Regions from separate parts of the Rhizobium sp. SG741 genome, predicted to be linked through region 2. Evidence: riboswitches for the same ligand, from Rfam matches in the RefSeq annotation. Region 2 holds a riboswitch; each other region holds the start of a gene.
What was found. Region 2 has a riboswitch for cobalamin ahead of cobU (bifunctional adenosylcobinamide kinase/adenosylcobinamide-phosphate guanylyltransferase). Riboswitches for the same ligand answer to the same signal wherever they lie in the genome.
Positions count from the first base shown of each region.

Region 1: another riboswitch for cobalamin. It lies ahead of FHT29_RS18915 (aromatic ring-hydroxylating dioxygenase subunit alpha); the one in region 2 lies ahead of cobU (bifunctional adenosylcobinamide kinase/adenosylcobinamide-phosphate guanylyltransferase).
Region 3: another riboswitch for cobalamin. It lies ahead of nrdH (glutaredoxin-like protein NrdH); the one in region 2 lies ahead of cobU (bifunctional adenosylcobinamide kinase/adenosylcobinamide-phosphate guanylyltransferase).
Region 4: another riboswitch for cobalamin. It lies ahead of FHT29_RS28715 (ABC transporter substrate-binding protein); the one in region 2 lies ahead of cobU (bifunctional adenosylcobinamide kinase/adenosylcobinamide-phosphate guanylyltransferase).

Region 1 covers NZ_JAAZQP010000007.1:102,670-106,051, forward strand. The annotation lists gene FHT29_RS18905 (DUF6656 family protein) at 1-377, opposite strand, end outside; gene FHT29_RS18910 (ACT domain-containing protein) at 482-895, shown strand; cobalamin riboswitch at 1,113-1,318, shown strand; gene FHT29_RS18915 (aromatic ring-hydroxylating dioxygenase subunit alpha) at 1,415-2,659, shown strand; gene FHT29_RS18920 (hybrid-cluster NAD(P)-dependent oxidoreductase) at 2,662-3,382, shown strand, end outside.
Region 2 covers NZ_JAAZQP010000027.1:27,905-31,286, reverse strand. The annotation lists partial or broken gene FHT29_RS33740 (chloride channel protein) at 1-1,114, opposite strand, end outside; cobalamin riboswitch at 1,295-1,693, shown strand; gene cobU (bifunctional adenosylcobinamide kinase/adenosylcobinamide-phosphate guanylyltransferase) at 1,834-2,358, shown strand; gene cobW (cobalamin biosynthesis protein CobW) at 2,364-3,382, shown strand, end outside.
Region 3 covers NZ_JAAZQP010000017.1:9,816-13,197, forward strand. The annotation lists gene FHT29_RS30340 (acyltransferase family protein) at 1-556, shown strand, start outside; cobalamin riboswitch at 816-1,037, shown strand; gene nrdH (glutaredoxin-like protein NrdH) at 1,290-1,511, shown strand; gene nrdI (class Ib ribonucleoside-diphosphate reductase assembly flavoprotein NrdI) at 1,523-1,918, shown strand; gene nrdE (class 1b ribonucleoside-diphosphate reductase subunit alpha) at 1,906-3,382, shown strand, end outside.
Region 4 covers NZ_JAAZQP010000014.1:158,170-161,551, forward strand. The annotation lists gene FHT29_RS35000 (hypothetical protein) at 160-615, opposite strand; gene FHT29_RS28710 (methyltransferase) at 636-1,343, opposite strand; cobalamin riboswitch at 1,607-1,864, shown strand; gene FHT29_RS28715 (ABC transporter substrate-binding protein) at 2,029-3,045, shown strand; gene FHT29_RS28720 (iron chelate uptake ABC transporter family permease subunit) at 3,046-3,382, shown strand, end outside.

The sequences.
Region 1 (3,382 bases), on a different contig from region 2:
CGAGCAAAGAAATTGGCGATGTAGAAGGCCCAGCTTACCTCCTCATATTTCGCGAATTGCGTTCGCGCCGCGGTGACGTGGCAATAGCCGAGATGCGGCGTATCCCGCAGGGTGTGATGGAAGATCAGTTTCGGAAAGCGGATCGACTGGTGAAAGCTGTTGAGACGGCCATGGGTTGTCTCGCCGGCGTTCCGCAGCTTGCTCGCCGTGCGTTCGGCCACTTCCTCGAACGTGAGGTAACGTCGCTCCTCGGCGAGCCAATGCGTCTTGTCGCGATTGATGCGGCCGGTGCGGAGAAATTCCGTATACCCCGCCGCCGGCGGCACCGGCTCCGGGTTGGCGGGTTTCTTGGCATCGAAATATCTGAGTTTTGCCATGCCGGCTCGCCATCGAGGTCTGGATGCCGAATGATAGATCGTCTAGCTTGAGCCGGGCTGAAGCGCGCGCTCTTGCTTGCGGATCGTTGAAAAGGATCAGAATCATGCCCGGCATTACCGATCTCAAGCTGCTGCTGGCGGACATGAAGCCGAATCTTGCCGAGGGCGAGTTCGTCTATTGCAGCGTGCCGGCTTCGGCGCTCGCCGATCATATTCACCTGGAGCCGATCGGGCTCTTTCGGGAAAGGGAGGGAGTGACGTTGATCCTTCCTCTGGAAGCAGCGCGGCAGGCAGGGCTTCCGACGGCTCCCGCCATGCGGATGATCACGCTCGATATCCATTCCTCGCTGGAGGCGGTCGGCCTGACCGCAGCCTTTGCCACGGCCTTGGGAAATGAGGGTATCAGCGCCAATGTCGTCGCCGCCTACTATCACGATCATATCTTCGTTCCGGCCGTTGATGCCGGCCGTGCGGTGGCGGCGCTGCAGGCGCTTTCGCAGGCGCACGCGCGCCTTTGATCGCCTGCCATCGGCGGACCTGTCGCATTCAGAATAAAGCGTCGCTCGCGAGAGGTGGGAGGATCACTATTCCTGCATCCCACGGCGATGCATAAGAGATTGAATTGTCTTCCTTTATTGCCGCTATGCGCAACCGTCCGGGCGTCTCGTTTCGTCTGTCGCCAATTTCGAAGCCGATGTCGCATTGTAGCGCAGCGGCTGAAGGGGCCGAGAGCTATGATGTCATCAATCTCAAGGTGCCGTCTGCTAGGGAGGCGGAGAATTGGGAAGCCGGTCAAAATCCGGCGCTGCCCCCGCAACGGTGGTGGAGTAAGGCATGGCGGATAAAGCCACTGGGTCGGGTCGACCTGGGAAGGTGCCATGGGGTCCTGGCGACAGGGCCGCTCCAGAGCCCGGAAACCAGCCTTGGGCACATATGGTTTACTGACCGCGGCGGGCGGTCGGGACATTGCTTTGGGCCGTTCCCACCGGCCGTGCATGTCCTTCGCCCGTTTCTTGGTACTGCGCAAGGATAGGCAAATGGATATCAGCAGCAATGTTCTGCGGCAATTGAAGAATCGCCGTGAGGGTTTCAGCCTGGAGCAGCCCTTCTATACCGACCCGGATTACTTCAAGCTCGATATGGAAATGATCTATTATCGGGATTGGCTGTTCATCGGCCATGATTGCGAAGTGCCTCGCGCGGGCAATTATTTCACCGTCCAGATCGGCGATTATCCCGTCGTCATCGTTCGCGGTCGCGATCAGGTCATCCGTGCCTTCCACAATAGCTGTCGTCATCGCGGCTCGCGGGTCTGCACGACCGAGCGCGGCTCGTCGGCAAAGCTCGTCTGCCCCTATCACCAGTGGACCTACGAGCTGGACGGCTCGCTGCTCTTCGCCCGCCAGATGGCCGAGGATTTCGACAAGAGCCAGTACTCGCTGAAATCGGTTCACTGCGAAAGCGTCGGCGGCTATATCTTCATCTGCCTTGCGCAGAATGCGCCGGACTTCGCGCCGGTTCGCGCCACGATCGAGCCCTACATAGCCCCTCATCGCCTCAGCGAGGCCAAGGTCGCCTTCCAGAGCACCATCATCGAGAAGGGCAACTGGAAGCTCGTCTGGGAAAACAACCGCGAGTGCTATCATTGCGCTGCCAACCATCCCGAACTCTGCCGCACTTTTTCGGAAGCGCCGACGGTGAGCGGCGTGCAGGGGGCAATGAGCGATCCCGTGATCACAGCTCATTGGAAGCGCTGTGAAGCTGCCGGCCTGCCGAGCGAATTCAAGATCTCGCCGGACGGACAGTTCCGCACCGCACGCATGCCGCTGATCGAAGGGGCCGAAAGCTACACCATGTCCGGCCAGAATGCCGTCAAGCGGCCGCTCTCGCCCGATGTGACGATCAACAACATCGGTACGATGCTGCTGTTCCATTACCCGACGACCTGGAACCACATGCTCGGCGATCACGCGATTTCCTTCCGCGTCCTTCCGCTCAACGCCGAGGAAACCGCCGTCACCACCAAATGGCTGGTGCACAAGGATGCGGTCGAAGGCGTCGATTATGATCTCGAAGAGCTTACTCACGTCTGGACTGAGACCAACGATCAGGACCGCCGCATCGTCGAGGAAAATGCCTTCGGCATCCGCTCGCCTGCTTACGAGCCCGGTCCCTATTCGGAAATCCATGAAGGCGGCGTCATGCAGTTCGTCGAGTGGTACTCGAATTTCATGATCAACCGGCTGCAGGGCGATCAGGCCAAGCTGTCGGCGGTTGCCTGAGCATGAACATGACCGTCTCCCTCCGTCATCGACATCTCGACCAGATGCAGCCCTGGAGCGACAGGCAGCATCTGCTCGAATGCCTCTCGGTCACGCCGGAAGCGCCCGATGTGATGACCTTCACATTCGGGTCCGACAAGGACAACTGGTTCCGTTACCTGCCGGGCCAGTTCGTGACGCTGGAGCTGCCGACGGCGCCCGAGCCGGTCATGCGCACCTATACGCTGTCGTCGACACCGTCGCGGCCCTTTTCGGTCGCCGTGACCGTCAAGGCGCAGAAGGACAGCATCGGCACGCGCTGGATGTTCGAGAACCTCAAGCCCGGCATGCGCATCAAGGCTTTCGGTCCCCTCGGCGATTTCAGCCATATCCGCCATCCCGGCGAGAAATATCTCTTCGTGTCAGCCGGGTCCGGCGTGACCCCGATGATGGCCATGACCCGCTACATGGCCGACACGGCGCCGTTGTCGGACATCACCTTCGTCAATTGCTCGCGCAGCCCGGCCGACATCATCTTCCGTTCGGAGCTGGAATATCTCGCCCGCTTCATGCCGAACCTCAATCTCGGCCTGATCGTCGAGGGCTGCGGCCGCACCGAGCTCTGGTCGGGGCTGAAGGGTCGCATCGACAAGGCCAAGATCGGCTTGCTCGCGCCGGATTTCATGGATCGCACGATCTTCTGCTGCGGTCCGGAAGTCTTCATGGATGCGGTCCGCTCCATGC
Region 2 (3,382 bases):
AATAGGGGGCGCAATAGGCGAAAATCTTGCCGAGCAGCGCGCCCATGAACAGCGATGCGAAGAACAAGCCGCCCCTGAAGCCTGAGCCGATCGATACAGCCGAGGCGAGGGATTTCAAAACGAAAAGGCTGACCAGCGCCCACAAGGTTACATCGGTGGAGAGATTGAGATGGAGGGCTCCGTGGCCGGCCGATAGAACCTGGGGTGATATCAAAGCCAGCAAGCCGACAAACAGGCCGCCGAGCGCCGGGCGGAAAGGCGGCGCAATCGAGCTCTTGCGCGCCAGTTCCTCGACCCAGGCGACGCCCTGCATGATCAGGATGCCGATGCCGGCGCAAAAAGCGCCGAGCAAAACAGCCGGAAGGTAATCCGCCGGCACTATTGTGCCGAAATGGCCGATATCGATGGCGAAGTCGTCGCCGGCGAGCAGCCTTGCGATCATCGTCGATATCAGGGCCGAGACGACGACGGGCGTCAGGGTCAGGATGGAATAGGTGCCGATGATCAGCTCGAAGGCGTAAAAGGCGCCGGTCAGCGGTGCGTTAAACGCTGCGGCAATGGCGCCGGCAGCACCGCAGCCCACGAGCATGCGCAGATCCGCGCGGCGCATCTGCATCTTGTAGCCGAACTTCGAAGCGATGCCGGCGGCAAGCTGCGTGTAGCCCGCCTCAAGCCCGACGGAGGCGCCGAACCCATTCGAGATCAGGTTCTGCACGGCGACGATGATGCTGTCGGTCAAGGACATGCGTCCGCCATGCAGCGCATTCGCCTCGATCGGGTCGACCATCGGCTTCTTGCGGGTGCGTGAAAGAATATAGAGCAGAATACCAAGAATGATGCCGCCGGCTATCGGGGCTATCAGCACCACCGATTTGTCCGGGATCGCCACTGCCGCCGAGCTCAGGCGCTCGTAATCCGTGATCCCGTAGATGAGGCTGTGCAGCTTGCGCGAAACGAAACTCATGGCCGTAACGGCGCAGCCGGACGCGATGCCCACGAGCGCGCCGGCGAAAACGAGTCCTAGTTCGCCGCGGCGGAGCAGCGCTCTAAATCGACCAAGATCGAATAGGGCTGAGAAGACGCCCAGGCGACGGGGTTGGAATTTCTGCAACATTGGGGACGGACGATACGTTTCTGCTCGAATATAAGGGCTTAGCCTCTATAAACTCCTAACATCAAAGAAATACGGCAAAAAAAGTGATGTGTTCTCGGGATTATGCGGCGATTTCGCGGCTGGGACAGCCGATGTCGCACCCATGTCCTTGATTGACTTGAACTAAGTGAAAGCCTAATCATTGCCGGCATAACGAATGGTTTCCGAGCGGCGATGTGCCGCATGGGATGAAAAGGGAATGTGAAGGGGCGGACCCAATCCGGGCGTTCTCATCACAGCCGACCCCGCGACTGTAGAGCGGTCAGGGTCTTTCGTCCGGTTTGACAGCTATCCCGCCGATGGTTCGCATGGGGCGAACAGGCGGAGAAACTTCAAGCCGGAAAAGCCACTGGTGTGGCATCATGATCTACCAGGGCTGGACGCCTCCGATATCTACGAATCGTCCGTCTTTTCATGATGCATTCCCGGGAAGGCGAGAAAGATCCGCTGGTGCGCGATCGGGGGCGACCGGTTTCGGTCTGCCCCCTCGTTGCGCCTTAACCGCGAGCCAGGAGACCTGCCATACGTGCCGGGCACAGGGCCCATCTTGGGACGCATGTCTCGCTGCCAGCACGGAGGTTGTCATGGCGCCAAACGAATTTCTCGCGCGTAAGCGCGCCCCTTTCGGTCTTAGCCGCGTTGCGCGGCTCCGTGCCCTCGTATGGGGGCGACAATAGCTCATGCCATCCTCACAATCCCGCGCTGTTTTCGTTCTCGGCGGCGCGCGCTCCGGCAAATCCCGGTTCGCCGAATCGCTGATCTCGGATACCGGCCTTGACCGTCACTATGTGGCGACCGGACGAGCCTGGGACGACGAAATGCGCGAACGTATCGCGCAGCATCGAAAAGAACGCGGCGATCTCTGGACGACGCACGAGGAGCCGCTCGACCTGACCGCCCGGCTGGCGGCGATCGACGGCGATGGCCGCGCTGTTCTCGTCGATTGCCTGACGCTGTGGATCACCAATCTGATGATGGCCGAACGAAACATCGCAGCTGAATTTGCTGTTCTTACCGAATTTTTGCCGAAGGCCAAGGCGCGGCTCGTGCTCGTCTCCAACGAGGTCGGGCTAGGCATCGTGCCGGAAAACCGCATGGCGCGTGAATTTCGCGATCATGCCGGCCGGCTGCACCAGATGATCGCGGCGACAAGCGCCGAAGTCTATTTTATCGCGGCGGGATTGCCGCTGAAAATGAAGGGTTGATCCACATGAACCAGGCAAAGATTCCCGCCACCGTCATCACCGGCTTTCTGGGAGCCGGCAAGACAACGATGATTCGCAACCTGTTGCAGAATGCCGGCGGCAGGAAGATCGCCCTCATCATCAACGAGTTCGGTGATCTGGGTGTCGACGGCGACGTGCTCAAGGGCTGCGGCGCGGAGAACTGCACCGAGGACGACATCATCGAGCTGACCAATGGCTGCATCTGCTGCACCGTCGCCGACGATTTCATCCCGACCATGACCAAGCTTTTGGAGCGTGACGCGCGTCCCGACCATATCATCATCGAAACCTCCGGTCTGGCGCTGCCGCAGCCGCTGGTCGCTGCCTTCAACTGGCCTGACATCCGCACGCATGTCACCGTCGATGGCGTCATCACCGTGGTCGACAGCGCCGCCGTCGCCGCAGGCCGCTTTGCCGACGATCATGATGCCGTCGAAGCCCGTCGTGTCGAGGACGATTCGCTCGATCACGAAAGCCCGATCGAGGAACTGTTCGAGGACCAGCTGACCTGCGCCGATCTGATCGTTCTCAACAAGACCGACCTGATCGACGTCGCCGGCCTTGGCCGCGTGCGTGCGGAAGTCGCGTCACGCACCGTCCGCAAGCCGACGATCATCGAGGCGAAGAACGGCGACGTGCCGGCAGCCATTCTGCTCGGCCTCGGCATCGGTACCGAAGGTGATATCGCCAACCGCAAATCGCACCATGAGTTGGAACACGAAGACGGCACACCACATGATCACGACGAATTCGACAGCTTCGTCGTCGAGCTTGGCCCCATTGCCGACCCGAACGCCTTCATCGAAGCGCTGAAGAGCGTCATTTCCGAACATGATATCCTGCGTCTCAAGGGTTTTGTCGATGTGCCCGGCAAGCCGATGCGCTTGCAGGTACAGGCCGTCGGCAGCCGCATCGACAACTATTTCGACCGTACCTGGGCGCCCGGCGAGGAGCGCGCGACGCGGCTGGTTGTCATCGGTCTGCACGAGATGGACGAAGGGAT
Region 3 (3,382 bases), on a different contig from region 2:
CTTGCTCAGGCTCACGCTGCGGCCGGCCTTCCCCCCGACACTCAATATCCTCACCGACTGGTACAGCCATAGTATCTATCTGATGTCATTTCTGCTCGGTGTCGTGATGGCCATGCGCAGCGAATACTGGGAGGCGGTCGTCGACGCGCGAAAACCCGCCCTGATCCTTGCGCTGGGTTGTGCGGTGCTTCTGACGATGCTCTTTCCGGGCCTGCCTGCCGGCGAGCCTGACATGTGGCAGGCATTTTCGGGAAGGGTGCTTGCCGGCACGTTCCAATGGTGTGCGATCGTCGCAATTCTCGGATACGCAAAGATCTGGCTGAATTCGGAGAACGCCGTTGTCCGCTATCTGAACAGGGCAGTGCTGACCTACTACGTGCTTCACCAGACGGTCATGTTGGTTATTGCCTACTGGTTGCGTGAGTTTGGGTTGATGTCCGCCTCGTCTTTCATCCCGATCGTGGTTGCGACGCTCGCCGTCTGTGCGTTGTGTTACGAACTGAAACGACGCCTGGAAATCTCCTGGAAAGCCAGGATCCGCGCTGGCATTGCCTGACGCATGGATATCTCGATGTTCACCCGGCATGGGCTCCCTGGAGCAATCTCTCCGGTTCAGGGTTAAGAGGGCGTCCGGTGCGCCGACAATCGGCCCCGGCTTTCCTGATATCCACTCGCCGCACATTCCCGAGGTCGAGAAGATGACCGATCTTCTGTCCTTGCCGCGAAAGCGTCTTCGGGACTTAGCCGCAGGCCTTATCAACATCTTAAATGAAGGATCGGTGACGGAACCTGTTGACGCAAATTTAACCTCGTCTACTATATATAGTGTTCGAGGTTCCTTCGATTCGCAAGGATTGGAGGCTAAGATGGGAATACGGTCGATGAGCATGATGCTCGTCAAGCCGTAGCTGCCCCCGCAACTGTGAGCGGCGAGTATTTGTTCTGCATGTGCCACTGAGGAATATATGCCTCGGGAAGGCAAGAGCAAATACTTCGACCCGCAAGCCAGGAGACCTGCCTCGAGCAATAGCGTCCACGGGCGGGGTGTCCGGATGGCGAGCGATGGTTTGCGGCAGGTCGCCGTTGTCGTCGCTTTCCCCGAAAGGCCCGCAAAGGTTACTTCGAGGTGTGAAGTCCATGTCTTTGAGTATCCTTATCTGCCTGCACGACTGACGGCCGCCTAAGCGTCCGGCAGTCGGTTGTGCCCGCCGCCATTTTTCAGATTGCCGAACGGGTGTCGCCCGACGCCCGGACGATCTCGCACGCCTGTCATATATACGAGGACATCCATGAGCATTACCGTCTACAGCAAGCCCGCTTGCGTCCAGTGCACCGCGACCACACGCGCCCTCGACCGCCAGGGTATCGATTACACCATCGTCGACGTGTCCACCGATACTGAAGCCTACGAGCTGGTGCAGGGTCTCGGCTATCGTCAGGTCCCGGTCGTTATCGCCGGCGAGCAGCATTGGGCTGGCTTCCGTCCCGACATGATCAGCGCGCTCGCCTGAGGAACCGGGCGGTGGGCGAGATCGTCTATTTCTCCAGCAGATCTGAGAACACCCATCGCTTCGTTGCCAAGCTTGCCTTGCCGGCCGCTCGCATTCCGCTCGGCGCGGGTGAAGAGCTTCGAGCGGCCCGTCCTTACGTTCTCATTGTCCCTACCTATTGTGGTGAAGGGGGCAAGGGTGCCGTGCCCAAGCAGGTGATCCGCTTCCTCAACGATGCGGATAACCGTTCAAACATCCGCGGGGTCATTGCCGCGGGCAACAGCAACTTCGGGGCGACGTTTGGTATCGCCGGCGACATCATCTCCACCAAATGCCAGGTGCCGTTTCTCTATCGGTTCGAGCTTTTGGGCACGGAAGAGGATGTCGTGAATGTCAGACACGGATTGGAACGATTTTGGACACGCTAAGCTCTTCTTTGTCGCGGCACGCCGCCGAAAAACCGCTTCACACTTTTTCTCATCCCGCGAGCGACCGGCCATCGAAGGTCACGGAAACGGCGTTGGACTATCACGCCCTCAACGCCATGCTGAACCTCTATGACGAGCAGGGTAGTATCCAACTCGACAAGGACCGCTTGGCGGCCAAGCAGTACTTCCTCCAGCATGTCAACCAGAACACGGTGTTCTTCCACAACCTGCGGGAGAAGCTCGATTACCTAGTGACGGAGGGTTACTACGAGCGGGAGGTGCTGGACCAATATTCCTTCAACTTCGTGCGCGATCTCTTCGATCATGCCTATGCGAAGAAGTTCCGTTTTCCGACGTTCCTCGGCGCTTTCAAATATTACACCAGCTACACGCTGAAGACCTTTGACGGAAAGCGCTATCTGGAGCGCTATGAGGACCGCGTCTGTATGGTAGCCTTGGCGCTGGCGCGCGGCAGCGAGCAGCTTGCCCATAACATGGTGGACGAGATCATTTCCGGCCGCTTCCAGCCGGCGACGCCGACTTTCCTCAACGCAGGCAAGAAGCAGCGCGGCGAGCTGGTTTCCTGCTTCCTGCTGCGCGTCGAAGACAACATGGAATCGATCGGCCGCGCCATCAATTCCGCGCTGCAGCTTTCCAAGCGCGGCGGCGGCGTGGCGCTGTCGCTCACCAACATCCGCGAGGCCGGCGCGCCGATCAAGCACATCGAGAACCAGTCTTCCGGCATCATCCCGGTGATGAAGCTGCTCGAAGACTCCTTCTCCTACGCCAACCAGCTCGGAGCCAGGCAGGGCGCGGGCGCCGTTTATCTTAACGCCCATCACCCTGATATCATGCGCTTCCTCGACACCAAGCGCGAGAATGCCGACGAGAAGATCCGTATCAAGACGCTGTCGCTCGGTGTCGTCATTCCCGACATCACCTTCGAGCTCGCGAAGAACAATGACGACATGTATCTGTTCTCGCCTTATGACGTGGAGCGCGTCTATGGCGTGCCTTTCACGGAAATATCGGTGACGGAAAAGTACCGCGAGATGGTGGCCGACAGCCGCATCCGCAAGAAGAAGATCAAGGCGCGCGACTTCTTCCAGGTGATTGCCGAAATCCAGTTCGAGAGCGGCTATCCCTACATCATGTTCGAGGACACGGTGAACCGCGCCAACCCCATTGCCGGCCGCATTACCATGAGCAATCTCTGCTCGGAAATCCTGCAGGTGAGCGAAGCGAGCGAATACAGCGACGACCTTTCCTACACGCATATGGGCAAGGACATCTCCTGCAATCTCGGCTCCCTCAACATCGCAGCCGCGATGGACAGCCCCGATTTCGGCAAGACGATCGAAATGTCGATCCGCGCGCTGACGGCAGTCTCCGACATGAGCCATATCTCGTCGGTGCCTTCGATCGAAAAGGGCAATGACGACAGCCACGCCATCGGCCTCGGCC
Region 4 (3,382 bases), on a different contig from region 2:
CTTCCGTGTCAGTCGAGCCAGCGAGGTAATATTCCAAAGCCATGCTTGGTATATAGTCGAGCCTCGAACAGCCATCAATCCCGATGGGCGCCTCTAACTCGACTTTGGATGATGATTCAATTTCACCGCGCACGGATGCCTGACCGGATTGCCTCTCCATCAACTCGATATTCGAGCCTGAGCGATACCATTGTATCCGGAAAAATATAATGCCAGTGGTTGGACCTCTTCCAGGAGAATCCCATAATCAGACTCCACCGCCCGATCCCTGTCGGGAAAATCGCTATTGAACTCGGCAGCATAGTGTTCTCGACGCCCGCCTGAGCTGACCGTGTGGTGACCGATCAGATCGACCGTCAGGTGCATATTCCGGATGTCGTGAACCGCGTCATCATCCTGCAGCACCAGACCCTCAACATCGCCGTCCAGCTCGAAGCGCTCTGCGGCATCGCGGTTCGTTCGGCGAAACTCGGCAGCGGTCAGTGGGAGGAAACCGCTTTCGCGCCGCTGTTCCGGCAAAGGGACAGGAAAGGAAGCTGTCGCGACAGGGGCAGGAGATATTGCGAGACGCCGGATTTGTTTCGATCGACTGATCCGAATAGCCTGCCTATGCATCGAAATGCCCGGTGATGGGATCAAGCCCTGACGATGTGGATCCCGTAACTCCTCACGCTCTCATCTCCCACGATGTCCCTCATATGCAAGGGCACGTCCGATTCCACCGACCAGCGGTCTTTTACAACAAGGTGCTCTGGAAGATGGTCGACGATGCCCGAGATGACCTTTTCGTAGTCTACAATGATCGCTTCGCGACCGATCAGGCGATCGATCAAACTGGCATCGCTCGCCACGTGGCCGTTTTCGCAAAACCAATAGGATATGAGGTCCAGCTCCGAATTCGACGGCAAATCGGGAGGCAGGGTCTGGTTGAGAAAGCTGAAATTGCCGGCGCAACCGGAATCCGTCAGCACCGTTTGCGCGATGTTCAAGTGTAGGGGCGATTGATCGACGAAGGTCAGGTGCAGCCTCGGGTTCGTAGCGAGAAATGCGAACGTCAATCCGAAGACGCCCGAGCCGCAGCCTAGGTCGCGCACGTTTTCGTATTTCACCGGTTCGATATTCGCGGAGAGCAAAGCCAGGCAGCATTTGAGAGCGTTTTTAATTCCATACGCCTTCGTAAAAGTCTCAGCCTGCGTCTCGTGGTCAAATATGAAAATTCTTGCTGCGCTTTCGACCTCTTCTCTGAGCGCCAAAGCCTCCTGATCGGCTTTGAAGATTCCCGACTTTGCCTGTAACGCCGCTGCCAATTCAGCCAGCTCGACCGGAAACGTCCCCTGTTGCATTTTCATCCATCATTTTGGTTAGGCTCACGCCGTCTGGTGAGCAGTGATAATGTCGATATATTGGCCCGCAGGGCGTTTTAGATATGAATTCCATTATGCAGATCGATAAATGAACTTCGCCGGATGTGAACGCATCCATTTCATTCTCATACAACGAGACGAGTGTGTTCTTCAATGTCGAGCAACTCGTCGTCGAGGTGGAGAAGAGAAGAAACATTGCGCGGCTTTTGTCGATGGATGTGCTTGACGGCGAGCGGTCGTCCGACATAACTGGATGCGACGGTTCCCCAAGGAAGACTCTACGGGGATTAATAGGGAACACGGTGAGGGCGACCCAAAGGGGACCTAGACCGTGGCTGCCCCCGCAACTGTAAGCGGATTGCGGTCATCCCGGAGCGACCAGCTTGCTGGTCATCTCCCAGGGTCTTCGGACCATGCCACTGCGCGGAAACGGCGCGGGAAGGCAGATGATTGTCAGACATCCGCGAGCCAGGAGACCTGCCGTCAATCACGATCCAATCAGCCGGGCGGGGATGCCCGGAAAGGGACAGAGAATGATTGACCTGAGCCTTCGATATTACCCGGCACTCTTCGTTCTTGATTGGGATTTCCGCAACCGGCTGCGGTGTGCCTGAGCGCTGTTGCGCTGACGTCACTCAGTTTTTCATCCCTATCGAGATCTTTCATGCGCCATTTTCTGACGACCATTACATTTGCGCTCGGCCTTGCCGGCTTCGCAGCTCCCGGTTTTGCAGCGACCCAGTATCCCCTCACCATCAGCAATTGCGGCCAGCAGGTCACCTTTAAAAAGGCTCCAGCTCGGATCCTGTCCATCGGTCAAGGCATGACCGAGATCCTGCTGTCGCTCGGCCTTGCCGACAAGATCGTCGGAACGGCCGTCTGGGTCGGGCCTGTTCTGCCACAATATGCCGAAGCCAACGGCAAGATCCCGCGTCTTGCCGATAATGACCCGAGTTTCGAAGCGGTTGTCGGCAAGGAACCGGACCTCGTTGCCGCCGAATTCGAATGGCATGTCGGTCCGCAAGGTTCGGTCGGCAAGCGCGAGCAGTTCTCCGGGCTTGGCATCAACACCTACATCGCGCCGACCGACTGCGTTGCCAAGGTCAATGCCGACGGCGGTGACGGCGTGCGCAAGGAACTCTTCACGATGGACCTGATCTATCAGGAGATCGATGAACTCGCGCGGATTTTCGACGTCAAGGATCGCGGCGATGCGCTGATCGCTGACCTCAAGAAGCGTCAGGCGGAAGCAGTGGCTTCAATTGCCGGCGCACAGGCCAAGAACCTGCCGATCGTGTTCTGGTTCTCGAGCAAGGAAGTCAACGGCGATGCCTTCATCGCCGGCAAGAACAGTGCGCCGGCCTATATCCTCAAGACACTCGGCGCCAGGAACGTCGTCACGACGGAGGAGGAATGGCCGCTTGTGGGATGGGAGACGATCGCGCAGGCCAATCCGGCCGTGGTCGTCATCGCGACGATGGATCGCCGACGCTACGCGGCCGACGATCCCAAGGTCAAACTCGATTTCCTCGAGAAGGACCCGGTCACGAGCCAGCTCGATGCGGTCAAGAACAAGCACTTCGTGATGATGGACGCGCAGTCGATGAATCCCACCATCCGGACCATCGACGGCATCGAGACCCTGGCCAAGGGCATCAAGTCCTTCGGCCTGGCGCAATAGATGCGCGGGATCGCAAGACGGCAGAAGCGGTGGGCGCTATTGGCGCTCACCATCGCCGCAATCGTGCTTCTGGCGCTCATGATCAGCCTTGCCGTGTCGATCGGCGAGATTTCCATTCCGCTGGCCACCACAGCCAAGGCCGTTGCCAACCGGCTGCTGGGGACGGATTTCGAGTTGAGCCGGATCCATCAGGGTATCGTCTGGGACTACAGGCTGAGCCGGGCGCTTGTGGCCGCCAGCGCCGGCGCCTCATTGGCGCTGAGCGGCGTGATCCTGCAGGCCATGCTGCGTAATCCGCTCGCCGAACCCTATGTGCTCGGCATTTCAGCAGGCGCCT